Regions from separate parts of the Paenibacillus sp. GD4 genome, predicted to be linked through region 1. Evidence: riboswitches for the same ligand, from Rfam matches in the RefSeq annotation. Region 1 holds a riboswitch; each other region holds the start of a gene.

Region 1 (3,276 bases):
TCAAGGATGCGGAATGGGCCGGATAAGGCGGCCTCGCTCTGCCCCTCCCGGATGTCCGTCGCCAGAACGGAATCCTCTCCATAAATATCGCGCAGCCGTACCACCAGCTCCGAACCGATCTGGCCCAGGGCTCCGGTCACCATGATTCGCTTCATGGTAAGCACCTCCTTATATCAAGTCCAGCTCATGACCGACCTTCTCATAAACGGCAAGCGCCTGGTCGAGCATCTCTTTCGTATGCGCCGCCGTAGGCATGTTCCTGATACGCCCGGACCCCTTCGGCACGGTCGGAAAAACAATCGCTTTGGCATAAACGCCCTCTTCGTACAGCCTGGTACTGAATTGCTGCGTCGCTTCCTCATTTCCGAGAATACACGGCGTGATCGGGGTTTGTGTGTGCCCTATAGAGAAGCCGAGCTCTTTAAGACCGCGCTGCAGGTAGGCGGCATTCTCCCATAACCGGTCCTGGAGCTCCTTGCTGCCCTGTAAAATGTCTATCGCCGCGATACAAGCCGCAACGGAGCCCGGCGGCATCGCAGTAGAGAACAAAAACGGACGGCTGCGTACCTTTAACCATTCAATCAACTCGCGCGACCCGGCCACATACCCCCCTACGACACCGACCGCCTTCGATAACGTCCCGATCTGAATGTCAATTCGGGCGGATAAGCCGAAATGCTTTACTGTGCCCGCTCCACCGCCAAGCACCCCCGAACCGTGGGCGTCATCCACATAAGTAATGAGATCGAAAGCCTCGGCAATATCCACGATTTCAGGCAGCTTGGCGATATCTCCATCCATCGAGAAGACGCCGTCGGTAATCACCATGATGTTCTTGTATTTGCCGGACTCCCTGGCCTCCTTCGCTTTGGCACGCAAATCGTTCATATCCGAGTGTCGGTAACGAATAACGGCTGATTTGGTTAAACGGCAGCCATCGATAATGGACGCATGGTTCAGTTCATCCGATAATATCGCGTCATCCGCACCCATGACAGCAGAAATGGCAGCCATATTGCAGTTAAAACCCGACTGGAAGCTCAACGCCGCTTCGGTTTGCTTAAATGCCGCGAGCTTCTCATCAAGCTTGGCGTGAAGCTGTAAGGTACCGTTGATCGTCCGGACGGCACCGCTGCCTGCGCCAAACGCTTGCGTCGCTTCGATCGCCGCCGCGACCAAACGGGTGTCCGATGCCAGCCCCAAATAATTGTTGGAAGAAAGGTTGATCAAGCTGCGGCCGTTCATACGAATGATAGGGCCGTTCGCGCTTTCCAGAGGCTCAATCGTATTGAACAGTCCTTGGGCTTTTAGCTCGGCAAGCTGCTGCCGAAGATATAAGGCAAACGTTTGGCTCGTCATGAATATGACCTCCTTAGGGTGGGAGCTACACTACAAGAATGTATGTTATAGTGAAATAAATGTGCGTTTTAGTGTACTTATATGTTATATTATACACTCGTATGCTATAATGTAAATACATATTTTACCTAACTTATCCGCTAACGAACATTTATAAATTGACAATCCGGAAGAAGTCCAATACAATAAAAGTCAATAATTTCATATCCGGCTGTATAAACAGCTTTTCTTATTGCGAGAGGTGGAGGGACTGGCCCTATGAAACCCGGCAACCGGCCCATCAATGGGATAAGGTGCTAAATCCATCGGAACGAGGTTCCGAAAGATAAGAAGAGGACGATTCCGTTCTAACCTCTTCTTGGAAGAGGTTTTTTTATTTTAAGGGGGATGGCTATGGAGCAAACGAGAGATTCGATCGGAATCGCCTTACTCGGCTTAGGTACGGTAGGCAGCGGCGTGGTGAAAGCATTGACCGGCAATGCCGAGAGGCAAAAAGAAAGCTTCGGTGGAAAGATTGAGCTCTGCGGTGTCTTGGTTCAAGATCTGTCGAAGCCGAGAAGCGTGGACATTCATCCGGAGCTTTTATTCGATAACTACAAACAACTCTCTTCCCATCGTCGACTTCAAGTTGTTATAGAAGTGATGGGAGGCGTCGAGCCCGCCAAAACGTATATAGAAGAAGCACTCCGTTCCAAGAAACATGTGATTACGGCGAATAAGGAGCTTATGGCCAAACATGGCTCGGAATTGCTCCGGTTGGCCAAGGAGATGGGCGTTCATTTGCTGTATGAAGCCAGCGTCGGCGGAGGGATCCCGGTTCTCGGCGTGCTCTCCCAGTTTCTCCGTTATAATAAAATCGAACGTATCTCAGGGATATTGAACGGCACGACGAATTTCATTTTGACCAAAATGATGCTCGAATCGCTGGATTACGATACGGTGTTAGCCGAGGCACAAGCATTGGGCTTCGCCGAAGCGGATCCGACGTCGGATGTGGAGGGCTACGACAGCATGTATAAGCTGATCATCCTAGCTCGGCTAGCCTGGGGTGTGGATACAACGCCTGACAAGGTGGTTCGCCGGGGTATCACCCACTTGACCTCCAATGACATCGCCTATGCTAAAGAACAACATGCCCGCTGGAAATTAATCGCCTCCGCTGAGAAACTCGAGGACGGAACCGTGCATTTAACCGTCGAGCCAAGACTTATCCCGGAGGGACATCCGTTATACGGAGTGATGTATGAGTTCAATGCCGTGCATTTATCCGGCAACCTCGTGGGCGAGCTTACGTTCAGCGGACGCGGTGCCGGTGAAATGCCTACCTCCAGCGCAATCCTAGAGGATTTAGCCTACGCGATGAACCATTCCCCTGAGACGATCAACGCCGATCCGGTTAACATATCGTAAGCTTAAGTATGAATGAGTAAGGAGACTGTAACGTGGAAACAGATCAGATTCATAAGAAAATCGGCCGAAACCTGCTGAACATCCGCAAAGCGAGATCGCTCAGTCTGGATCAGGCAGCTGAATTAACCGGCGTTAGCAAAGCGATGTTAGGGCAAATCGAACGCGGTGATTCGAATCCGACCATTTCCATCCTATGGAAGATCGTTAACGGGCTTCGCATTTCATTTACTTCTCTGATTGAAGAGGAATCACCGGAAGTGAAGCTGATTCGTTACGGTGAGATGGAGCCTTTTCGAGAGGAAGAGGGGCTGTACCGCGCCTATCCGATCATCCCGTTCGATCAACAAAAAAAATTCGAGGTCTATATTGTTGAGATGGATCCCGACTGCTTGCATAACTCGGAACCCCATAACGAAGGGGTGGAAGAGTATATTGTGATCCTCCAGGGCCAGCTTCACGTTACCATTCAAGAGGAATCGTACCATCTGAATGCGGGTGACGCGCTTC
Region 2 (3,276 bases), on a different contig from region 1:
AGAACGGCGCCGATCGAGTTGTGCAGGAAGGCCATTTGCTCGGAGAGCTCCTTACCCTTGGTCACGATAAGTCCGGCGAGCACGTCGTTATGTCCGCCCAAATACTTGGTCGCGCTATGGATGATGATGTCGGCCCCGAGCTCCAGAGGACGCTGAAAGAAAGGCGTCAGAAGCGTATTATCAACGATAGTAAGGATGTTTTTCTTCTTCGCCCATCCGCACACCAGCTCGAGATCGGTAACCATCATCAGCGGATTGGTCGGAGTCTCGATCAATACCGCCTTTGTATTCGGCTGCACGCCGGATTCAAGTGCATCCAAATCATTCGTATCCACGTAGGTTGCGGTCACGCCGAACCTGGACATGATTTTCTCAAGCAAACGGTAGGTACCGCCATAAAGGTCTAACGAAACGATCAAATGATCACCTTGGCTGAACAAGGCGAAAATCGTCTGTAATGCCGCCATGCCTGAGCTGCAGGCGAATCCGGCGTCGCCGGATTCCAGCTGAGCGATGGCGTCCTCAAGCACCTTGCGCGTCGGGCTTTTCGTACGGGCATAGTCGAAGCCCGTGCTCTGTCCGAGCTTCGGATGGCGGAATGCCGTCGCTTGGTAGACAGGAAAGCTGATCGCGCCTGTCACCGGCTCTTCTTGAGAGCCGATCTGTGCGAGACGGCTCTCGATTTTCCACTTCTCATGACTCATATAACGTACTCTCCTTTGTGAAGATCAAACGGCGTTTCCTGATACACATAATAATTCAGCCAGTTGGAGAACAACAGGTTCGCATGCGCCCGCCAAGTATTCAACGGCTGTCTCGAAGGATCGTCGTTCGGGTAATAATTTTGGGGGATATCAATCTGCATTCCTTTGTTCACATCGCGGTCATACTCATTCTTCAGTGTACACGCATCGTATTCAGAATGGCCGGTAATGAAGATCTGCTTCCCGTCCCGCGTCGCCGCAATATAAACGCCGGCTTCTTCGGATTCGGACAAAATCTCCAGCTCAGGGTGACGCTCGATATCCTCCCGCCGCACTTCCGTATGGCGTGACTGTGGAGCTAAGAACAACTCGTCGAAGCCGCGCAGCAGCTTCACATTAGGGCGGTTCACTGTATGAGGGAACACGCCGAACAGCTTCTTATCCAGCGCATACTTGGGAACATTGAAGTGGTGATACAAACCGGCCTGGGCCGCCCAGCAAATATGCAGCGTCGAGGTTACGTTCTCGCGGGACCATTCCATGATTTGCTGCAGCTCCTGCCAGTAGTACACGTCCTCGAAATCAAGCGTTTCTACCGGAGCCCCGGTAATAATCATCCCGTCCATCCGCTCGTGCTTGACATCCTCGAAGGTTTTGTAGAATTGAGCCAAATGCTCCTGCGACGTATTTTTCGAGGTGTGCGTTTTCGGGTGCAGGAGCACGAATTCGACCTGAAGGGGAGTATTGCCGATAAGTCTCAGCAGCTGAGTCTCGGTCGTTTCCTTCGTCGGCATCAAATTCAGGATCGCGATGCGCAGAGGACGAATGTCCTGATGAAAGGCCACGCTTTCATCCATCACGAAAATATTCTCATTAATCAGCACTTCTTTCGCCGGTAAAAAATCAGGAATCTTAATAGGCATTAGGCTCACTCCTTCGAATGTAGGATTGGGATTCGTCGTTTCCTGCGCCTGCCGCGGAGCACCAAAAAAGGCCGTCTTCGCGCGGGCGAGAAGAGGCCTTTGTATATATCACATCGTCCTCTCTCATCTCTCAGAAGCTTACATACCGCTTCCGCAAGATTTAGCACCGTGCAATTCTTTGCCTTTTCGTCGTGTCGTCGTCATCGTGCGCAAAGATATTGTCGGTTGCCGGGTATCATCGGGCTAGTCCCTCCACCTGCTCTTGATAAGAGTTTGAAACCGAATCTATTCAATTGTTTTGGGTTAATACTAATGTAATCGAAATTACGGTCTTCGTCAAGCATCGATATTGGGACGCCTACACCCCTTAGGCCCCCATAATGCGGCACCAAACGTCCTCAGCACTCATATACTAAGCAAAAGGCAAGGATTTCAACGCAACTCCTGCCGTTTTCTCCTTGAATTGTGAAAAATGAAGGTTTATACTAGACAAGTATCTTGGACAAATCGTGTAAAAGGGGTGCAGTATTTCGAATGGACGGAGACCCGAGGAGTAGTATCTCTGTTTGTAACAACCGCATACAATTCCGTCAAGGACGTTGCGGCCACTCGCGTTACGTTCGTTCGGCATCCGCTGACATGCTACGCCTGTAGTCCGCCAGTTTGCCGACAGCCGACCGCTGCTGCCTCGAAGCCTTGACGGAACACTTCGTACAAGGGGGAGAGCGCCATGAAAGCACGCTTGGTGCAGGACGGCATTTTTACACTGGTGGAGGATATCACTTTAACGATGGAGGCGCCCGAACGGGGATTTTATTGGATCGACGCCGATATCGAGGACCTTGAGCTGCTTCAGCCCTTATTCCACCTTCATGAGCTGGCTGTTGAGGATTGCTTATCCGAGGAGGAGCAGCGTCCGAAGATTGAGCTCTATGACACGCACTATTTTATCGTCATGAACAGCATCCGTTTTGACGACGAAGAGATTTTTCTTCGCGCCTTGAACATCTTTTTGGGGAAGCATTACATCATCACGGTTACGCGCCAGAAAATCAATGAGATCCGTGCGTTGAAGCCAATTCTGTGGGAAGAGGAAGTTACCTCGCCCGACCAATTTCTCTATCACCTGATGGATCTCGTTGTCGATAATTATACCAATGTCGGCGATCGGATCGAAGCGAAGATTGAGAAGCTGGAAGAGGATATTCTGATGCACACGAAGAAATCGCATCTGAACGAGATTATCGGATTGCGAAGTGAAATTTTGTGGTTAAAGAAGGTGCTGATTCCTCAGAAAGAGGTTATCGCCACGCTGAACCGCAAGGATTTGCGGCTGATCAGCGAGCCACTTCGCAAGTACTTCGGCGATATTTACGAGAATGCTGTAAAAATCTCGGAAACGTTCGATACGTTCCGCGATTTGATGGGCAACTTGCGAGAAGCTTACCAGTCCAGTATTGCGAGCCGCGCCAACGAAATTATGCGCGTATTTACGGCGCTGACGACGATCTTCATGCCGTTGACCTTCATCACTGGCATTTATGGAATGAACTTTGATTACATCCCCGGTCTCCATTCCGAGCTGGGCGGCTTATATGCCGTATGCTTTATGGTGGTTGTAGGACTGACCATGCTGTGGTATTTTCGCA
Region 3 (3,276 bases), on a different contig from region 1:
AAATCGCCCAGACCGCCGCCGCCGATAACTCCGGACATCGCCGTGTACGATACCAAAGTGACGGCTGTAATGGTGATGGCCGCTATAAGTCCCGGCCGGGATTCCGGCAGCAGCACCTTCGTGATCAGCTGCATGCGGGTCGCTCCCATCGCTTGGGCCGCCTCGATAACACCGCGATCGACCTCGCGCAGCGCTGTCTCGACAAGCCGTGCGAAGAAGGGCGCTGCCGCGATGACAAGCGGCGGGATGGAGCCGGGAACCCCTAACGAGGTGCCGACAATCAACCGCGTAAGCGGAATGACCAGTATCATCAGAATGATGAACGGAACAGAGCGGAGCACGTTCACTACAAAGGATAGGACCGCGTAGATCAGCGGCTGCTCCAGCAATTGTCCTCTTCCCGTCAGATAGAGCACGATGCCGAGAGGCAAGCCGATGAGTACGGTGAATAAGGTGGAAGCCCCCAGCATGGAGAGTGTATCCAGCGTATTCGAGCCGATCTCGGCCCAGTCCAGCTCCATAAGCTTATCCATGCGTCAACACCTCCACATCCAGGCCGCGCTCACGAAGCAGGTCGATGGCTCGCTGCGCCTCGGCTCCGGTCTCTCTAAGCTCCAGCAGCAGCTGGCCATAGGGCGTATCCTTCAATCGCGATACCGTTCCTTGCAAAATGACGAAGGGCACCTTCGTATCGCGCATCGTTTCGTACAACACCGGCTCATACGTCATCTCACCGAGGAAGGTGATGAGGATGCGGGTTGTGTTCCCCGACGCGCGCCCCGGCCATTCTGCAGAAAGCGGTTCGGAGGCCTCGGCTACAAACTGCTTCGTAGTGGGGTGCTGCGGCTTCAGAAATACATCCGTAACCGGGCCAAGCTCCACAATCCTGCCTCCGTCGAGTACAGCGACCCGGTCGCAGATCGAGCGGATGACCTGCATTTCGTGGGTAATCAGGACGATCGTGATGCCCAGCTCCCGGTTAATGTCCATAAGCAGGGTCAAAATCGACTGTGTCGTTTGCGGATCAAGCGCCGACGTCGCTTCGTCGCACAGCAGCACCTTCGGATTCGTCGCCAGCGCTCTGGCGATGCCGACCCGCTGCTTCTGGCCTCCGGACAGCTGGGCGGGATATTTGTGCTCGTGGCCGCTTAGGCCGACGAGCCGGATCAGCTCTTGAACCCGACGCTCTACCGACGGCTTGTCCGCCTTGGCCAGCTTAAGCGGAAAAGCGATATTATCCGCGACGGTAGCAGAGGACAGCAAATTAAAGTGCTGGAAGATCATGCCGATCGAACGCCGTTCTACCTGAAGCTTGCGGTCATTCAGTGACGTAATGTCGATGCCGTCGACGATGACCTGCCCTGAGCTGGGCCGTTCCAGCAGGTTGATGGTCCGGATCAGCGTGCTTTTTCCAGCGCCGGAATGGCCAATGACACCGAAGATTTCGCCTTTGCTGATGGTAAGGCTTATATGGGATAAGGCTGTAATTTTTCTGTCTTTTACTAGATACTCCTTGGTAACTTCATGAAGCTGTATCAATTCATCCACCCCCTTGGTTAGGCATGAAAAAAGCCCCTGCACACAGAGGTACAGAGGCTGACTTTATCGCTCTTGTCCCTCTCATCTTCCAGAATCGCGCCGATTCTGGAGGAATTGGCACCATACTTCCCTGCAGTTACGCATGGAACGGTTGCCGGGCTTCATCGGGCCTTTTCCCTCCGCCTCTCTTGATAAGAAGTTTGCTATTATTTTACCTTAGGTCATTAACAAGTAGTAAGTTTATTACGATTTGGCGATACTGTCAACCACTATTTGTTCTCAGGATCGACCAGCTGACAATCCTTGAGCGGGATCAGACGCGTCTTGTGCTTGAGCTTGTAGCCAAAGTAGAATGCCGCAAACAATGGCAAGCCGATGTAGGACGAGAGCAGCGCCTTCCAATCGATTGCATCGCCGGTGACGGCCGAGTAGCCTTGCCCGATCATAACAAACAGGCAGAGCGCGAATGCAAAGATCGGTCCAAACGGATACCACCGCGCTTTGAAGGGCAGATCGTTAATACGAAAGCCTTGCAGCCGATACGCTTTGCGAAAGCGATAATGACTGACCGCGATCCCGAGCCACGCCAGAAATCCGCACATGCCGGACAAATTCAGCAGCCAGATGTAGACGACCCCGTCGCCGAACAGGGAGGTGAAAAATGCCAGCATCCCTACGGCCGCTGTGGCTAGCAGCGAGGTTACCGGAACCCCGCGGCGATTCAGCGCACCAAGCCACTGCGGCGCCTTCCCCTCTTTAGCAAGGACCCAAAGCATCCGGGTCGAGGCATACATTCCGGAGTTTCCGGCGGATAGCACCGAGGTCAGAATGATCGCGTTCATGACGGAAGCGGCAAAGGCCAAGCCGGCATTTTCGAATACGATGGTGAAGGGGCTTACCGCAATATTGTCGACGTCTCCGTTGATCAGCACCGGATTCGTATAGGAGATCAGCATCCCGATAACGAAAATGGCCAAAATATAAAATAAGAGGATGCGCCAAAATACTTGCCGGATTGCTTTCGGGATATTCACCCTCGGGTTCTCGCTCTCCCCTGCTGCAACCCCCAGCAGCTCCGTTCCTTGGAACGAGAAGCCCGCCGCCATGAACACGCCCAGCATAGCCATAAACCCTCCATGGAACGGGGCGTCGCCCTCTGTAAAGTGAGTGAAACCGACCGGTTGTCCGCCCAGAATCCCGAAGATCATGAGCAAGCCGACTCCGATAAACAGAACGACGGTAACAACTTTAATCAAGGCAAACCAATATTCGGCTTCCCCGAAGCCTTTGACCGATAAATAATTAAACAGCAGCATGATAGCAAGGAACAGCACACTCCAAGGCAAGGACGGCGTGTCGGGAAACCAGAACTTCATGATGAGTCCCGCAGCCGAAAGCTCGGCGGCGATCGTTACGGCCCAGTTGAACCAATAGTTCCAGCCTAGTGCATAGCCAAGCGCAGGGTCGACGAAACGTCCCGCATAAGTACTGAAAGAGCCGGACACCGGCATGTAGGCGGCCATCTCTCCCAGGCTGGTCATCAGGAAGTACACCATGATGCCGATCGCCGCATACGCCAGCAGCGCTCCGCCCGGTCCTGCCGTGGAAATGGCCCCGCCGCTGGCCAGGAACAAGCCGGTCCCGATGGAGCCCCCGATCGAGATCATCATCAGATGCCTTGCCTTCAGCCCGCGCTGAAGCTGTTTATTTTGTTTATTGCTCACTTGTACTACCCCT

The links. A riboswitch is a leader RNA that binds a small molecule or an ion and turns the genes downstream of it on or off. The one in region 1 is predicted to bind S-adenosylmethionine.
Region 2: another riboswitch for S-adenosylmethionine. It lies ahead of metA (homoserine O-acetyltransferase MetA); the one in region 1 lies ahead of RAC89_RS30930 (homoserine dehydrogenase).
Region 3: another riboswitch for S-adenosylmethionine. It lies ahead of RAC89_RS20840 (methionine ABC transporter ATP-binding protein); the one in region 1 lies ahead of RAC89_RS30930 (homoserine dehydrogenase).

What each region holds. Positions count from the first base shown of each region.
Region 1 covers NZ_JAVCYK010000002.1:1,868,162-1,871,437, reverse strand. Annotated here, with positions in the region: gene RAC89_RS30940 (NAD-dependent epimerase/dehydratase family protein) at 1-155, opposite strand, end outside; gene RAC89_RS30935 (glycine C-acetyltransferase) at 169-1,359, opposite strand; SAM riboswitch class I at 1,586-1,691, shown strand; gene RAC89_RS30930 (homoserine dehydrogenase) at 1,753-2,769, shown strand; gene RAC89_RS30925 (helix-turn-helix domain-containing protein) at 2,802-3,276, shown strand, end outside.
Region 2 covers NZ_JAVCYK010000001.1:1,379,067-1,382,342, forward strand. Annotated here, with positions in the region: gene RAC89_RS06595 (aminotransferase class I/II-fold pyridoxal phosphate-dependent enzyme) at 1-704, opposite strand, end outside; gene metA (homoserine O-acetyltransferase MetA) at 701-1,627, opposite strand; SAM riboswitch class I at 1,748-1,899, opposite strand; gene corA (magnesium/cobalt transporter CorA) at 2,358-3,276, shown strand, end outside.
Region 3 covers NZ_JAVCYK010000001.1:4,396,446-4,399,721, reverse strand. Annotated here, with positions in the region: gene RAC89_RS20845 (methionine ABC transporter permease) at 1-533, opposite strand, end outside; gene RAC89_RS20840 (methionine ABC transporter ATP-binding protein) at 526-1,539, opposite strand; SAM riboswitch class I at 1,618-1,737, opposite strand; gene RAC89_RS20835 (amino acid permease) at 1,809-3,209, opposite strand.